Regions from separate parts of the Terrabacter sp. 05T424 genome, predicted to be linked through region 1. Evidence: predicted binding sites of a transcription regulator. Region 1 holds the regulator's gene; each other region holds the start of a gene.
What was found. Region 1 encodes LexA, which represses DNA repair genes until DNA is damaged. Its sites were predicted from a motif close to TCGAACANNTGTTCGA; they were not measured.

Region 1 (5,590 bases):
GTGTGGCGGGCCCGAGCCGCCGACGGCACGGTCTACTGGGCCAAGCAGAACTGCGCTCACCAGTCCTTCGAGGCCGCGCTGCTCGTCGTCCTCGACCGACTCGCCCCCGACCGCGTGGTGCCGGTCGTCGCCGCGGACCTCGAGCGAGGTCTGCACCTCGTGCCCGACCAGGGCCCGGTCTTCGCCGAGACCGTCGCGGGCGACGACGTCGACGCGTGGTGCCGCGTCGCTGCGGAAGCGATGCACCTGCAGCGTGAGCTCGTCGGGCACGAGCGTGAGCTCGGGGCGGCCGGCGCCGGCCTCCTGCGCCCGACGCACGCGGCGGCCTACGTGAGCGGCCGGACGGCCTCTCTCGTCGCGCTTCCCGCGGGCGACCCGCGGCGGATGGAGCCGGAGGTGGCGGCACGGCTGGAGTGCCTGCTTCCGACGGTGGAGCGGTGGGGCACCGAGCTCGACGCGCTCGGCCTGGGCGTGAACCTCGTGCACAACGACCTGCACGCCAACAACGTCTTTGCCACGCCAGCGGGGATGCGCTTCTTCGACTTCGGCGACGCGGTGCTCGCGCACCCCCTCACCGCCCTGTTCATCCCGCTCAACGTGCTCCTGCACCGCTTCGAGGCGGGGCCCGACGACCCGCGAGTGCGACGGGTGGCCGACGCGGGACTCGAGGTCTGGAGCGACGTCGTTCCCTCGACCCGGCTCCGGCAGGCGCTGCCCGCGGCCCTGCACCTGGGGCGGCTCGCGCGCGCCGAGTCCTGGCTGCGGGTCGTGGCCACGATGACGACAGAAGAGCGGGCGGAGTACGGCGATGCGGGCACGTGGTGGCTCGGGGCCCTCGGCGACCCCACGCCCCTGTCGTGAGCCGCGGAGGGGCTACTCGGCACGGGCCCCGAGGTCGCGTGCCTCGTCGGCGGAGACCTCGCCGAGGTCCCACAGCTCCTTGGTCTGGACGCCCCAGTAGGTCGCGAACAGCACGATGACGATGACCTCGGCGACGAGGACGAGGTGGGCGAAGCCCTGGACCGTCAGCGCCGCGACGACCGTCGCGGCGAGCGCGACCGTGAGCGCGACCGCGATGGCGAGGTAGATGCGGCGGTAGCCGCGCCCGTCGTCGTCGCCGGCCGCCCGGTGGCGCTCCTCGGTGCGCAGTGCGCTGAACACCATGACGGCGATGACCCCGGCCACCATGGTGCCCGCGGCGATGCCGTGGCTCAGGGCGATGAAACGGTCGCGCAGGACGAGGAACAGGGTGAGCTCCACCAGCAGCACGCCTGCGCAGGCCAGGGTCACCAGCACCGACCGCGTCGTCGGGCGCGCGGAGGCATCGCGCCGCATCGCGCCTCGTTTGAGCGCCGCGACGATGACGGCCGCGATCACCGCGACGACGACGAGCGACCAGATGTTGTTGCGCACCGCCGCGGCGATCTCGGCGGGCGTCTGCGTGTAGGCGTTCGGCCCGCAGCGGTCGTCGGGGACGGTCGGCACCATGGCGACGACGAACGCCATGAAGCCGGAGAAGTTGAGCAGCACGTCCTCCTCGGACGAGTGCCCCTTGTACGCGATGAGGCTCGCGCCGAGGGCGCAGAGGGAGCCGACGAAGACCGTCCGCGCGGGCGTGTAGTAGTAGGCGCTGATCGAGCCGAGCCAGCAGCTGTGTTCGGTCTCCCACCACCACTCGTAGCCCACCGACAGCAGGAGCATGAGCAGCAGGGCGATCATCGCGCCCCGCAGGTAGCGGTAGGTGTAGACGACGTCGCGGGTGCGCCCGGATGCCATGGCGGTCTCCTCTGCAGGACTCACTCGTCAGAGTGTGGCGGCCGCCGTGGCGATACGCCTGCTGGAGCGGGGTCGCGTCGCCGCGGGCGACCCCGCGCGTCAGATTCGGCGCAGGACGGCGGTGACCTTGCCGAGGATCGTCGCGTCGTCGCCGTCGATGGGGGAGAAGTCCTCGTTGTGCGGCATCAGCCAGACGTGCCCGTCGACGCGCTTGAACGTCTTCACCGTGGCCTCGTTGTCGAGCATCGCCGCGACGACGTCGCCGTTGTCGGCGTGCTGCTGCTGGCGCACGACGACCCAGTCGCCGTCGCAGATGGCGGCGTCGACCATGGAGTCGCCGTTGACCTTGAGGAGGAAGAGGTCGCCTTCGCCGACGAGCTGCTTCGGCAGCGGGAAGACGTCCTCGACGACCTCCTCGGCCGTGATCGGGACGCCTGCCGCGATCTGCCCGAGAACGGGCACGTAGGACGCCTCGGGACGGGCGTCGCCGGAGCCGGTCTCGGTGTCGTAGTGGTCGCCGCTGCGGTAGCCGACCTCTTCGGCCGTCGCATCCGGCGAGACGATCTCGAGGGCGCGCGGGCGGTTGGGGTCGCGGCGCAGGTAGCCCTTGGCCACCAGGGCGTTGAGCTGGTGGGAGACGCTCGAGGGGCTCGCCAGGCCGACGGCGTCGCCGATCTCGCGCATGCTCGGCGGGTAGCCCCTGCGGTCGACGGAGTTGCGGATCACCTCGAGCACGCGCCGCTGACGCACGGTCAGTCCGTCGCCGGTCTCGCGATCGGGAAGCTCGGTCACGCCCATGGTGATCCCCTTCGTCGGCTCGTCAGACCGTGTGCTGAACCTGGCTCGAGAACTGCGCGAGGAGAGGTCGAGGGCCGCTCGGGGGCCAGTGTCAGTGGTGGCTGGTGAGGTGTGTGGTGTGAGGAAAGAGTAACGAGGTTCGAACACAGTTGCCAAACACCTGTTCGATGCGTGTCTCGACTTCCTCGAACATACGTGCTACAACTCGTACAGACGTTCTATCGAACACACGTTCGCCAGTTCAGGAGCAAGGGGAGGTCACCATGAGCGCCATCGTCCTCGAGGCCGTTCGTCAGCCGCAGACCACGCAGCCGCCGGCCCGTCCGCACCTCGTGCTCGTGCCCACCGGGCGCGAGGCCGTCCGCGCCGCACGGGCCGCCCAGCCGCCCCTGCGCCTGACACGGTTCGGCCGGCTCGTGGTCTCGATCCTGGTCGCGGCGGTCGTCTCGCTGCTGGCGGTCGGACTGGCCGGTCAGCTCGCCTCGGCATCGTCCGGCTCCCACACGGTCACCGTCACCTCGGGTCAGACGCTGTCGGGCATCGCGGCGCGCGAGCTGCCGCAGCTGTCCGTCGCCGACGGTGTCGTCGAGCTCCAGGTCGCCAACAGCCTCAGCACCACCGAGATCCACGTCGGGCAGCAGCTCGTCGTCCCGGGTCGCTGACACCGGGAGCTCCCTGGCTCGTGGCTTCCGTGCGTATGCCGCCTGGCTCGCTCCCGCTTCTCTCGACCCGCCCCATCGGCCGCGTTGGCTCCACCTCCAGCGGCTGGCGGTAACGGCGCTTCGACCCCGTCGTGACCGCCCGGACGCCGCACCCCTGAGGAGGGGTGCGGCGTTCTGCTGTGTCACGACCGGCCGCCCGGAGCCTGTGGATGACGCCAGCCGGACCCGGCGTCCGCGACCTAGCGTGGCTGGCCTCGGGAAGGGAGCAGGGATGAGATACGAGATCGACACGGCGGCGCTGCGAGCCAGCGCCGTCACCATCGAGGAGGTGCTAGGGCAGGTGCGGCGGCTCGGGGTGGCCGACGACCTCCGGCCGGTGGCAACGGCTCTTCCGGGGGGTCGCTGCGCGTCGGGACTGCCACAGGTGGCGGCTGCCTGGCAGGCGAGGCTGTCGACGGCCCAGTGGGAGCTCCGCGAGCTCGGGCGTCGCGTCAGCCTCGCCGCCGACGGCTACGACGCCGTCGAACAGGTGGCCCGGCAAGCCCTGCAGGCGACCCTGCCTGGCGCCGCCCAAGGCGACCCCGTCGACGGCACACGGTGAGCGCCGCGGTCGTGGGCTCGGGCCTGACCGTGCGCGACATCCGTGCCGGCCGGCCGCAGCTGCTGCTCGAGGTGAGCCGGCGTCTGGAGCAGCGCCGATCCCGGCTCGTCGTCCTGGCCGAGTTGGTGCTGTGGCGCCGGTCGGCCGCGCCTCGGTGGAGCGGTGCCGGCTCGAGCGCCGCGGCCGACCGCTACGGCACCGTGGTGGCCGGGCTGGGACAGCTCGCGAGCAGCATCGCGGTGGCAGGGAACGCCGTGGCCCACGCCGCCCAACGCCTGCAGGGTGCACTCGACCTGATCGGGCGCGCCGACCACCGAGCGTCTGACGAGGGTGCTTGGGTCGACGACGACGGTCGCCTGTTCCTCCCGGTGCGAGCCTCTCTCGGCGACCCTGTCGGGGAGGCGCACCGGGCGCGCCTCGACGACCTGCTCAGGGCCGAGGTCGACGCCTGCCTGCAGCAGGCCCGGCGCGCGGCCACCCGGACCGACGAAGACCTGCACCGCGCGCTGCTGGCCGCGGCGCGAGGAGCCACCTCTCTCGCGGCAGCAGGCGGCCCGGCGGCTGGATCGGCCTCCGGGGCGGCTGTCCTCGACGGAAGCGACCTGCCGGCGCCGCCCCCGACGGCCGCCGGCGTGTTCGCGTCGGCGGCGTGGTGGCGGTCCCTCACCGACGAGGAGCGACGTCAGGCTCTCCGCGAGCAGCCTGAGTGGGTCGGTCCTCGCGACGGGGTGCCGGCGGCCGCGCGCCAGGAGGCGAACCTGATCCTCCTCGACCGCGCGGAGCGCACGGCGACCGCTCGTGCTCGCGACGCGCGGCGCCGGGGCTCTCCCTGGAACGCCGCCGAGCGGACGCGGGCGCAGGAACAGCTGGACGGCATACGCGCGGTGCGTGACGTGCTCGCCCGCCGTGACGGGGCGCCGCGACGGCTTCTCCTGCTGGACGCTCGCGAGCCTGACCTGAGGGCCGTCGTCGCTGTGGGAGACGTCGACCGGGCCGAGCACGTCGTCACCTTCGTGGGCGGCCTCTCGACCATGGTCGGTGCCGACCTGCGGCGCTACGACGACACGTTCGTCCGGATGCGCTCCGAGGCACGGGCGATCGCACGGGGGGATGATGTCGCGGTCGTCACGTGGATGGGCTACGACGCGCCCCAGGTGCACGAGATCACGTCGTCCATCGACCGGAACGTCCTCAACGCCAAGCTTGCCCGCGACAACGCAGCAGCCCTCGCGGACTTCGTCACCGGGCTCGAGACCGCCCGTGACCGACCTGCGCACCAGACGGTGTGGGCGCACTCCTACGGCGCCACGCTGGCCGGGTTCGCCAGCCTGCGCACCAGCTCGATCGACGACGTCGCGGTCTTCGGGGCTCCCGGACTGCCGTTCACCGACATCGCGCAGACCGCGCTGAAGCCGGGTGCGCTCAACGTGCTGGGCGCTGTCGGCGACGACGTGTTCAGCTACGGCTGGATGGTGCACGGCACGCGCCCGGCCGAGGTCGGCGGCGCCCTGCGGCTCTCGACGTTCGCGCTCAAGCATCCGGGCTCGGGCTGCAACCACTGGATGCGGCCCCGCGCGGCCTTCGTCGATGCGGGCCGAACGTCGGCGGGCCACTCGGACTACCTGCGGGCGGGCACCGACAGCGCGCACAACCTGGTGGCCGTCGCGGCCGGCCGCCCCGAGCTGCGCATCGTGCAGGGTGCCGACGAGCGAGCCTGCACCACCACCGGGCCCAGCCTCGGTTCCGACCCGCT
Region 2 (5,590 bases), 320 kb from region 1:
CTCGACGACGAACGCCGTGACGTTGCCCCCACGGGGGCCCTCGGGGTCGGTGACGGCGAGGACGGTGTAGTACTCGGAGACGCCGGCGTTCGTGATCCACGACTTCTGGCCGTTCAGCACCCAGCCGTCGCCGTCCTGGCGGGCGCGGCACTTCATCGACGCCGTGTCGGAGCCGGCCTCGCGCTCGGACAGGCCGTAGGAGAAGGTCGTCTCGCCCTTGGCGAGCGGGGGCAGGTAGCGCGCCTTGACGTCGTCGCTGCCGTCGAGGATGAGGGGCAGCGAGCCGAGCTTGTTGACCGCCGGGATGAGCGAGGCGGACGCGTCGACGCGGGCGATCTCTTCGATGACGATGCACGTCGCCAGGGCGTCGGCGCCCATGCCGTCGTACTGCTCGGGCACGTGCGGTGCGAAGAAGTCTGAGGCGACGAGGGCGTCGTGCGCCTCCTGGGGGTAGCGCGCCTCCTCGTCGACGGCGGCGGCGTACGGGGCGATCTTGTCCTCGGCGATCGCCCGGATCGCCTCGCGCAGGGCCTCGTGGTCCTCGCTGGTGCGGAACAGGTCGAAGGCGTCATTCGTGCTCACGGCGCGATCCTACTCGCCAGTTCGGATTAGTAGGACGTCCTAGTGATCGACGCCACGGAGTGGTGCGGACGAGGCCGTGAGATGCTCAGAAGGGCGGCGGTTCGGGGCCAGGTGGCGGCCCGGTGTCGGGTGGCGGGCCGAGTCCTTCGCGCCAGTCCTTGGGGTAGGTGGTGTAGCTGCGGCCGGTGAGGGTGGTCCACTCGAGGCCGTCGTCGGCGACGGGGGTGCTGGTCCAGATGCCGTGGGTCTTGACGTTGTGGTGGCGGCGTTCCTTGGCGTAGAAATTCGTCACCGAGGTCTCGCCSGCCGGCCACGGGATCTCGTGGTCGAGGTCGCACCGGGTSGCGGGGACGTGGCAGTCGGGGCCGCGGCAGGTKCCGTCGACCGCTCGGACGTGCTCAACCATCGCGAGTGTGGGCCGGTAGGCCCTGGTGGGGCGGGTGATCGCGTGGCCGTCGCGGATGTCGACGGGAAGGGTCTGCCAGACCGAGCCCGGGCGGGTCATGATCTCGCGGGCGTGGGCGGCGGTGACCCAGCGGTGCCCGGGCAGCTCGCACGCCGCGTCGCTCTGGCCGGTGGCGACCTCGAACGGCACGACGAGCCACACCCGCGCCGCCGCGTCACCGGTGGCCGGCGCAGGCGCAGGCCCGTCACACGCGTCGGCGAGGACGTCACGCAGCAGGGCCTCGGTGGCCAGGTCGCAGCGCAGCTGGTCCAGGGTCCGCGRGTCTCCTCCGCCTCGCGCGGCGCGAGCACGGGTGTCGAGCCGGTCCAGGATCGCCGCGACCGTGCCCGCATCGGCCGTCAAGCTCAGACACCCCATCCCGTCACCGACCATCCGCCCGAACACCCCACGCCGCGCTTTCGCGTGCGCCCGCCGCTCCCCCGCGCCCCTCGTGTCCACCGACGCGATGGCGCGAGTCAACCGGGTCGTGAAGGTCCGCTGCCCCACCACCCGCCCGTCCCGCGACGGAGCCAGCACCGACTCCTCCACCACCGCGACATCCACATCCGACAGCTGAACCGTGTCGCAGGCGAGCTGCACCGCCCGGTACAGCGACGTGCCACCGGCCCGCAACGCGGCCAGGACGCGCCGGTGCCGCCGCGGTGCCGTCGCCAACGCCAGCCGCCGCGACACCTCACCGACCCCGACCCCGGTCGCCAGCGCGATCTCCTCCGCGACGAGCCGCTCCGGCGAGGCCAGTGCCGCCATCCGCACGGCACTCCCACCGGCTGGCAAGGCGGCGACCTGCTGGGCCTCGATGGTGTGCAACGCCCCGTACGCAGCGAGCAGGTCGGCCTCGACGCGCGCCTTCGCCACCTCGAGCGCCTCGACCTGCGCCATCACCCGCTCACCGTCCCGCAACAGGCCCTCGGTCACCTCCACCGACCGCGCCCGCTCGATCTCTTCGGTCAGCACGCACGAGTGAGCGACGTCCGTCGCCTCGTACAACACCTCGCCGGCAAACCGACTCGACAGCACGGACACGACCCGCCGCGCGCGACCACCGGACGCCCCTGGATCGTGGACCCAGGTCACGTCGACCACCCGCGGCGGGCGGCCACCGAGCAGCCCGAAGGAGCCTCGTGACGACGCGACGTACGGCATACGTCCCCTCCCTCAGCAGCACTTTGGACTACTCCAGTAGAACATGTGTTCGACTCGATGGGAAGGGCTCGCGCGCACCTGTGGACAACGAATTGCTCTGCGCAACAGCAGGGTTCACCTGAGGCATCACGAACCCAGAAGCGGAACGACCCCCAAGCACGTCCACCATGAGGACACGCGCTCCCATCTGCCGGACACGCGTACGTACACTCGCGAGTAGGTCATGAGTGCCAGCGCCAAGCCCCGGCTCGCTGGCCGGCAACCCTCCCACCGCGGCGGGGTGCCCCGGGTGAGGACCTGGCCCGTCGACGCCCTCGGCGCTCGGGCAAGCGCGGAGAGCTCCTCTCCCGCACCGACCCGTCGGTGCGCCGGCCGGTCACCTCGACGCAGGCCCGGTCATCGACACGACTGAGGAAGAGCACACGAGAGATGACCGAACCCAACTGGTCCTTCGAGACCAAGCAGATCCACGCCGGCCAGAGCGCCGACAGCGCCACCGGGGCCCGCGCCCTGCCTATTTACCAGACGACCAGCTACGTCTTCAACGACACCGACCACGCGGCAAACCTGTTCGGGCTCAGGGAGTTCGGCAACATCTACACCCGGATCATGAACCCGACGACCGACGTCGTGGAGCAGCGCATCGCCGCGCTCGAGGGCGGCGTGGGCGCGCTCCTGGTCGCGTCGGGACAGTCCGCGACGACGCTGGCCCTGCTCAACCTCGCCGAGGCCGGCGACCACATCGTCGCCTCCCCCAGCCTCTACGGCGGCACGGTCAACCTGCTCAAGTTCACGCTGCCCAAGCTCGGCATCGAGGTGAGCTTCGTCGAGGACCCGACCTCGATCGAGTCCTGGCGGGCCGCCGCGCGCCCCAACACGAAGGCCTTCTTCGGCGAGACCATCGCGAACCCGAAGGCCGAGGTGCTCGACATCGAGGCCGTGGCGGCGCTCGCCCACGAGCACGGCGTGCCGCTCGTCGTCGACAACACCATCGCCACCCCGTTCGTCATCCGCCCGATCGAGTGGGGCGCCGACATCGTCGTGCACTCCGCGACGAAGTACCTCGGCGGCCACGGCACGTCCATCGCGGGCGTCATCGTCGACGCGGGCCGGTTCGACTACGCGAAGGACCCGGAGAAGTTCCCCAACTACAACACTCCCGAGGAGAGCTACCACGGTCTCGTCTTCGCACGCGACCTCGGCGTCGGCAGCGCCCTCGGCGCGAACCTCGCGTACATCCTCAAGGCTCGGGTCCAGCTGCTGCGCGACCTCGGGCCGTCGGCGGCGCCCTTCAACGCGTTCCTCATCGCGCAGGGTCTCGAGACGCTGTCGCTACGCATCGAGCGCCACCTCGAGAACGCCGCCAAGGTGGCCGCCTACCTGCAGGGCCAGGAGCAGGTGGAGCGCGTCGTGTGGGCCTCCCTGCCCGACAGCCCCTCGTACGCCACCGCCCAGAAGTACGCGCCCCGCGGGGCGGGTGCCGTGCTCTCCTTCGAGATCGCTGGCGGCCTCGAGGCGGGCAAGAAGTTCGTCGAGGCGCTGACGCTCCACAGCCACGTCGCGAACATCGGCGACGTGCGCTCGCTCGTCATCCACCCTGCATCGACGACGCACTCGCAGGGACCCGAGGAGGACCGCGTGGCGGCCGGCGTGACCCCGGGTCTGGTGCGCCTGTCGGTCGGGATCGAGAACATCGACGACATCGTGGCCGACCTCGAGCAGGGATTCGCCGCGGCGAAGGCCTGACTCCTCGGAGTGCACGAACGGCACGGTCGGCCTGCGCCGGCCGTGCCGTTCAGCGCCCGGCCGCGGCTGGGGTGCAGCCCAGAACGCACGTCTAGGACGTATGCCGAGGACGTATGCCGCCCGCCGGGGCACGCACCCCCGGCTGGGTCAGCCGACGACCTCGTCGACGAAGCACCACCGCCACGACTCGCCCGGCTCGAGCGAGCGCATCACGGCGTGGGAGGTCTCGGCGAAGTGCGCGCTCGCGTGCTTGAACTCGGAGGAGTCGCAGCAGCCGACGTGCCCGCACTCCAGGCACATGCGCAGGTGCACCCAGGTCGTCCCGTCGCGCAGGCACTCCTCGCACCCTTCCGGAGTGCGGGGCTCGGCGCACGCGCCACTGTCCTGCAGGTGCTCACAGGGAGCCTCGATGGTGTCCACGGGCAACATCTCACTTTCTGCCAGTCGGGTCTCCTGGTCCTCGAGACGGTCGAGCATCGTCTCCTCGAGGTCGAGCGCGCCGAGGACGGTGCGCAGCACGACGTCGTCGGCGCGTCCTTCGTTGCGCAGTCGCAGCACCTCGCCGCGCTCCGCTTCGAGCATCGTCAACCGCGCTCGCCGGTACTGCGTGCTGGGGGTCTCCGCCCCGTCGAGCCCACGAGGGCCGAGCCGCTCCCACAGCTGGTTGACCCGGTCGGAGGCACGTTCACGGAGCATGTCCTTCGTGGACTCGTCGACGTCGGGCATCTGCGCGAGCACGTCGAGCCCCGACCGGGTGGCGGCCTGCAGCACGGTGGCGGCCTGCAGCGCGTCCTCGCGCGGGTCGGGCCCGCGCACCCCGAGTCGGTGGGCGACCCACGGCAGGGTGGTGCCCTGGATGAGGAGCGTGCCGATGGTGACCACAACGGCGATGAGGATGAGCACGGCGCGCACGGGCGTCTCGGGCAGCAGCAGCGCGGCCGCGAGCGTGACGACGCCGCGCATGCCGGCCCACGACAGCACCGCGGAGTGCGACCAGGGAGCCTCGGCCTCGGCGCGCATGACGTGCGTGCGCAGGTAGCGGAACGGGAAGACCCACAGCGGGCGGAGCAGCAGCACGGCCACGAGGGTTCCCACCGCGGCGAAGGCGATCCGTCCCGCCGAGAGCTCGGAGCTCTGGACGTTCCGGACGACGTAGAACACCTGCAGCCCGATGAGCAGGAAGACGGCGTTCTCGAGGAGGAACTGGATCGATCCCCAGTTGATCCGCTCGCTCAACCGCGATGCCCCCGACTGCGTCGTGGGCGACTTGTGACCGAGGATCAGTCCGGCCGTGACGACGGCGATGACGCCCGAGGCGTGCGCCTCCTCGGCGGGCACGTACGCCGCGAAGGGCACCATGAACGAGAGCACGGTGTCGAAGGCCGGCTCGGTCGAGAAACGCTTGCGCAGCACGACGACGACCAGTGAGACGACGAAGCCGATGACCGCCCCACCGAGCGAGGCCCAGAGGAAGTCGAGCACCACCCCGCCGAACGTCACCTCGTGAGTGGCAGCGGCCGACGCCAGGCCGGTGGCCGCGAGCGCCGTGCGGAGGGCGACGAGGGCGGTGGCGTCGTTGACGAGCGACTCGCCCTCGAGGATCGAGACGAGCCGGCGTGGCAGGCCGATCCGGCGGCCGACCGCCGTGGCCGC
Region 3 (5,590 bases), on a different contig from region 1:
GACTCGTGCGCGGGCGATGCCGGTGCGGCCGGAGGCGCGATCCTGGGCGGACGGCCGGTCGGTGAGGACAACGGCTACGGGCCCGCACGCCTGCTCGAGCCCGAAGCCGTGTGGGGGCCGCCTCTCGCGGCGAAGGTGTGCTCGTCTCCGTCCAGTGACAGGCTGGTGCCCGTGAGCACCTCGGACCGTGACCGCGACACCCAGGGCCGGGCCCGACAGGCGCGGCCTCGGGATGCGCTCGGGCGCCCGCTGCCGTACGGCGCCGAGGGCGTCGAGCCGGTGTCGGAGGAGGCGCTGCCGCCCGACGAGACGCTCCGGGTGGCCCGCGGCCTGGTGGAGGCCGGCCGGCCCTTCTCGGCGCACGAGGTCCTTGAAGCACGCTGGAAGGCCGGCCCTGCCGAGGAGCGGGACCTGTGGCAGGGACTGGCGCAGCTCTGCGTCGCGATGACGCACGAGGCTCGGGGCAACGGGACCGGTGCCGGCCGCCTCTTCGAACGGGCTGCCGGGAGGCTGGCCGACTACGCCGCCACCGGAGGACCCGCATACGGCGTCGACCTCGACGCCGTGGCGGCGGGAGCGCGCCGTCACGACGGGACGTTCTGACCGACCTCAGAAGGGCGGCGGATCGCAGGGTGGGGGAGCGGTGGTTGACGCTGAAGCACCCGCATCGTCGAGAGCCTCGCGCCAGTCGCGGGGGTAGGTGACGTATTCGCGACCGGTGAGGGTCGTCCACCGGATGCCGTCGTCCGGAGCTCGCGCGGCGGACCACAAACCGGCGGTCTTCGGGTGGTGGCACCCGCGGCTCAGCGACTGGGCGTTGCCTGCGGTGGTCGGTCCCATCGGCCACGGCACCACGTGGTCGAGGTCGCAGCGGTCTGCCGGCACCTGGCAGCCGGGGGCACGGCACACTCCGTCGACCGCCTGGACGTGTTCGACCATGGCGCGGGTGGGCCGGTAGTGGTCGGTGGAGAGCTCGAGCGCCCGACCGGACTTCACGTCGACGGCGAGTCGCTGCCACGTAGAGCCCGCGGCGGTCATGATGCGCCGCGCGTGGGCAGCACTGGCCCAACCATGCCCCGGCAGCTCGCAAGCGGCGTCGGAGACGCCGACTGCCACCTCGAACGGCACGACGATGCGCACCGACGCCGCGGGCACGGGTCCGCCGAACGAGTTGTGCTCAGGCGCAAGGGAGCCGAAAAGTGCCAGCGAGCAGATGGCGTCGCTACGCAGTTGGTCGAGGGTGCGTGGGTCGCCCCCCGCGCGCGCTGCCCGCGCGATCGCGTCGGCGCGGTCGAGCACGGCCACGACGGTTTCAGCCGGCGCCATCACGGTGAAGGTGCCGATGCCGTCGTCAGTGAGCCGCCCGTGCGCCGTGCGCGACGCCTCCGCGGACCGCCGGCGCTCGTGACCCGACCGGTCGTCGGCCGAGCGGACGCAGCGGCTCAGCGGGGTCGCGAAAAGCCGCTGCGACGAGATCGAGCCGTCGGGCGCCGGTGCGAGCACCGTGGTCTCGAGGTCGGGAAGCACCTCGTCGGGCAGTAGGCGGGTCTCGGTGACCACGCGCAGGGCGCGGTGGAGGCTGACTGTTCCCGTGCGCAGGGCCTCACGCAGCACGCGGTGACGGCGTGGCGACGTTGCGAGCTCGAGACGACGCGAGACCTCGGCGGCGCCCACGCCTGTCGCGCAGGCGATCTCCTGCGTGACGACCGTGTCGGCGCGCAGCGGAACACGCCCCCGAGAGAGTCCGAGCACGTCGTGCTGCTGCTCGAGGATGGTGTGCAGGGCCGCGTATGCGTCGACGAGTCGCCCCTCCAGGCGAGCCTTCTCGGCCTCGAGTTGCTCGATCTCGCGCAGAGCGGACTCGCCGGCGGTGAACAGCGACGGCAGCGGGTCGGCCTCCGGCAGCTCCACGCCGGCGTGCTCCAGCGCGGCACCGAGCGCGAGCTCGAGGGGCGACGGAACGGAGGTGAACGGCATACCTCATTAGAACATGTGTACGAACGCAAGGCAACGGTTGTCCACAAGCAATTCGATTGCAGGACAGACTAATCCGCGCCTTGCGTGACGTCGCAGGCCCTCGACGGTACGGTGCCGACATGTCGACGGAGCAGCGCAGCCATGTCGTGGCGATCGACCAGGGGACCACCAGCACGCGGGCCATGGTCTTCGACCGGAACGGTCGCGTCGTCGCCGTCGACCAGCAGGAGCACCGGCAGATCCTGCCGCGCGCCGGCTGGGTCGAGCACGACCCCATGGAGATCTGGCAGAACACCCGCGCCGTCGTCGGCGGTGCCCTCGGCAAGGCGAACCTCAACGCCACCCACGTGGCCGCGGTAGGCATCACCAACCAGCGCGAGACGACGGTCGTGTGGGACAAGGCGACCGGCGAGCCGGTCCACAACGCGATCGTCTGGCAGGACACCCGCACCCAGTCGATCTGCGACGAGCTGGCGAAGGACGGCGGCATCGAGCGGTTCAAGGACGTCACTGGCCTGCCACTCGCGACGTACTTCGGCGGGCCCAAGGCGCGCTGGATCCTCGACCACGTCGAGGGAGCCCGCGAGAGGGCCGAGGCCGGCGAGCTGCTCTTCGGCACCGTCGACACGTGGCTGCTGTGGAATCTCACCGGCGGCGCGGCCGATGGCGGCGTGCACGTCACTGACGTCACCAACGCGTCGCGCACCCTCCTCATGGACCTGCGCACGCTTGCGTGGGACGAGTCCATCGCGGCCGAGATCGGCATCCCGCTCGCGATGCTCCCCGAGATCCGGTCGTCGTCCGAGGTCTACGGCACGTGCAAGCCCGGCATCCTCATCGACGTGCCCGTCGCCGGCATCCTCGGCGACCAGCAGGCGGCGACGTTCGGCCAGGCCTGCCTCGAGGTCGGCACCGCCAAGAACACCTACGGCACCGGCAACTTCATGCTGCTCAACACCGGCGAGGAGATCGTCGCCTCTCAGAACGGCCTGCTCACGACCGTCTGCTACCGGCTCGGCGACGCGAAGCCGGTCTACGCCCTCGAGGGCTCGATCGCCGTCACCGGTTCCCTGATCCAGTGGCTGCGCGACAATCTCGGGCTCATCAAGGACGCCAACGAGGTCGAGACCCTCGCGGCGACGGTCGACGACAACGGCGGCGCCTACTTCGTGCCGGCCTTCTCGGGCCTCTTCGCCCCGCACTGGCGCCCCGACGCCCGCGGCGCTCTCGTCGGCCTCACGCGGTTCGTCAACAAGGGCCACATCGCGCGAGCAGCCTTGGAGGCCACGGCTTTCCAGACGCGCGAGGTCCTCGAGGCGATGAATGCCGACTCCGGCGTGCCGCTCACCGAGCTCAAGGTCGACGGCGGCATGGTCGTCAACGAGACCCTGATGCAGTTCCAGGCCGACCTGCTCGGCGTCGACGTCGTGCGCCCCGTCGTGGCCGAGACGACCGCGCTCGGCGCCGCGTATGCGGCCGGACTTGCCGTCGGCTACTGGCAAAGCACCGACGAGATCCGCGACAACTGGGGCGAGGACCGTCGCTGGTCGCCGCAGCTCGACGAGGGCGAGCGCGAGCGACTCTTCCGCCAGTGGAAGAAGGCCGTCGAGCGCACCCTCGACTGGGTCGACGAGGACACGGCCTGAGCCCTGCGGGCCCGGAAGGCGTATGCCGTCAGCCCTCCTCGAGGTGGAGCACGACCTTGCGCAGCAGGGCGTTGAGTGAGACCAGCTCCTTCGCGGTCAGGGCCGAGAAGGCGGCCTGCTCGCGCGCCATGCCTTCGCCGATTCCCTTCTGCCACAGAGCTCGTCCGCTGCGGGTGGGTCGGACGATGACTCGCCGTCGGTCGACCGGGTCGACCTCTCGCGTGACGTGGCCGCGCTGGACCAGGCGGTCGACCCGTGAGGTCATCGCGGCACGCGTGACCCCGCACGCGTCTGCGAGCTGAGCCGGTGTCGCCTCCTCCGGATAGGGCTGGATGAGCAGCGCGTGGAGGGTCCAGTAGTCCTCGATCGTGTCGTCCCCGCCGGCATACGCGGCGTGGTCGTCGGCCTTGATCCGCTTCGTGATCGCCTGCATCCGGGTGATGGCGCCCTCGACCTCGGGGTCCATGTCGTCGAGCAGCCCGGCCCATCGCGCCACGTGGCGGTCGACGGAGTCCTGGTCGGGCTTGGCGGGCGGCGTCATGGCCTCATCCTCGCAGAGGCGCTTGCTTCTGACTGTCAGGCGGCAAACTGTTCGTTGACTGATAGTTAGACATCTTACTACCGTCGTGACCATGACCCAGGACGTGTTCCGGCTCCGCGACTTCCGCCTGCTGCTCGCGGGCCAGGGTCTGTCCTGGGTCGGCGACGCCTTCCACCCGATCGCGCTGTCCGTGGCGATCGTCCTCGCGGGCGGCGGGGCCACCGAGCTCGGCGCCATCGCGGCGGCGGCGATGGGCGCCCGCCTCGTCTGCACGCTCTTCGGCGGGGTCTGGGCCGACCGGCTCGCGCCCCACCGCCTCATGGTCGTCGCCGACGCGGTGCGCGCCACGACCGCCGCGGCGACCGCGGTGGCCTTTCTCGTCGGTGACCCGCCCCTGCTGCTGCTCACCTCGCTCGCGGCAGTCACCTCGGGGGCCGGGGCCTTCTTCTTCCCGGCCTTCGTGTCGCTGCGTCCGCTCGTCGTCCCCACCGAGCAGCGTCAGAGCGCCAACGCCGTCATCAGCTTCGTCCAGTCCGCGGCCCAGATCGCCGGCCCGCTGCTCGCCGGACTCGTCGTCGCGCACCTCGGTTCGGTCACCGGTTTCGCCGTCAACGCGGTGACGTTCGTCTGGTCGGCCGTCAGCGTGACGCTCGTCCGAGCGCGCGCCGAGCGTCGCACCCAGCGGTCGTCGGTGCGCGCCGAGATCGTCGAGGGACTCGGCGAGATCCGGCGGCGCGACTGGCTGTGGACCGGACTGCTCTCCGCCGGCATGTTCCACGTCGCCACCGGCGTGCTCGTCGTGCTCGTCGAGGTCACGGCGGTGCGCGACCTCGGCGGCGCCCGCTCCCTCGGCCTCGTCATCGCGGCTCAGGGGGTCGGCGGCATCCTCGGTGGACTGCTCGCGATGCGGGTCCAGCCGAGGCGGCTGCTCCTGTGGGCCTTCGTCGCCCTCGGCGCCTTCCCGCTCTTCCCGCTGGCCTTCTTCTGGCCGGGCCACCTGGCCGGCATCCTCGTGCTCGGACTCGTCGCCAACGCCGGCCTCATGTTCTTCGCCGTCGGGTGGGACACCGCGCTGCAGGACGGCGTGCCGCACGACCGCCTGGCGCGGGTCGCCTCGTGGGACATCCTGATCTCGTTCAGCGCGATCCCGCTCGGCAACGTCCTCGCCGGCCCGCTCAGCGAGCGGTTCGACACCGGCACGGTCATGCTCGGCATCTCGGTCTGGATGCTGGTGGCCGGCTGCTGGCCGATGCTGGCCCGCGGGGTCCGCGACTTCACGCGGGCGGGCCGTGCCGACGAGGTGGCTCAGCCCAGCGCGGCGATGGCGGCGTCGTAGTCGGGCTCCTGGCCGATCGAGGGCACCAGCTCCGAGTGGAGCACCGTGCCGTCGGTGCCGATGACGACGACGGAGCGGGCGAGCAGGCCG

Region 2: a site for LexA is predicted at 2,229-2,244, ahead of AC1DE0_RS16295 (13E12 repeat family protein). Genes of this name have one in related genera too.
Region 3: a site for LexA is predicted at 1,985-2,000, ahead of AC1DE0_RS20260 (HNH endonuclease signature motif containing protein). Genes of this name have one in related genera too.

The regions. Positions count from the first base shown of each region.
Region 1 covers NZ_JBFTLB010000007.1:50,679-56,268, reverse strand. The annotation lists gene AC1DE0_RS14835 (aminoglycoside phosphotransferase family protein) at 1-861, shown strand, start outside; gene AC1DE0_RS14830 (hypothetical protein) at 874-1,776, opposite strand; gene lexA (transcriptional repressor LexA) at 1,876-2,574, opposite strand; gene AC1DE0_RS14820 (LysM peptidoglycan-binding domain-containing protein) at 2,838-3,236, shown strand; gene AC1DE0_RS14815 (hypothetical protein) at 3,508-3,837, shown strand; gene AC1DE0_RS14810 (alpha/beta hydrolase) at 3,834-5,590, shown strand, end outside.
Region 2 covers NZ_JBFTLB010000007.1:367,771-373,360, forward strand. The annotation lists gene AC1DE0_RS16290 (acyl-CoA dehydrogenase family protein) at 1-582, opposite strand, end outside; gene AC1DE0_RS16295 (13E12 repeat family protein) at 668-2,191, opposite strand; SAM riboswitch class IV at 2,411-2,529, shown strand; gene AC1DE0_RS16300 (bifunctional o-acetylhomoserine/o-acetylserine sulfhydrylase) at 2,621-3,937, shown strand; gene AC1DE0_RS16305 (Na+/H+ antiporter) at 4,085-5,590, opposite strand, start outside.
Region 3 covers NZ_JBFTLB010000013.1:45,985-51,574, forward strand. The annotation lists partial or broken gene AC1DE0_RS20250 (DUF1877 family protein) at 1-99, shown strand, start outside; gene AC1DE0_RS20255 (DUF309 domain-containing protein) at 172-603, shown strand; gene AC1DE0_RS20260 (HNH endonuclease signature motif containing protein) at 610-1,977, opposite strand; gene glpK (glycerol kinase GlpK) at 2,097-3,623, shown strand; gene AC1DE0_RS20270 (MarR family winged helix-turn-helix transcriptional regulator) at 3,652-4,164, opposite strand; gene AC1DE0_RS20275 (MFS transporter) at 4,256-5,500, shown strand; gene tpx (thiol peroxidase) at 5,470-5,590, opposite strand, start outside.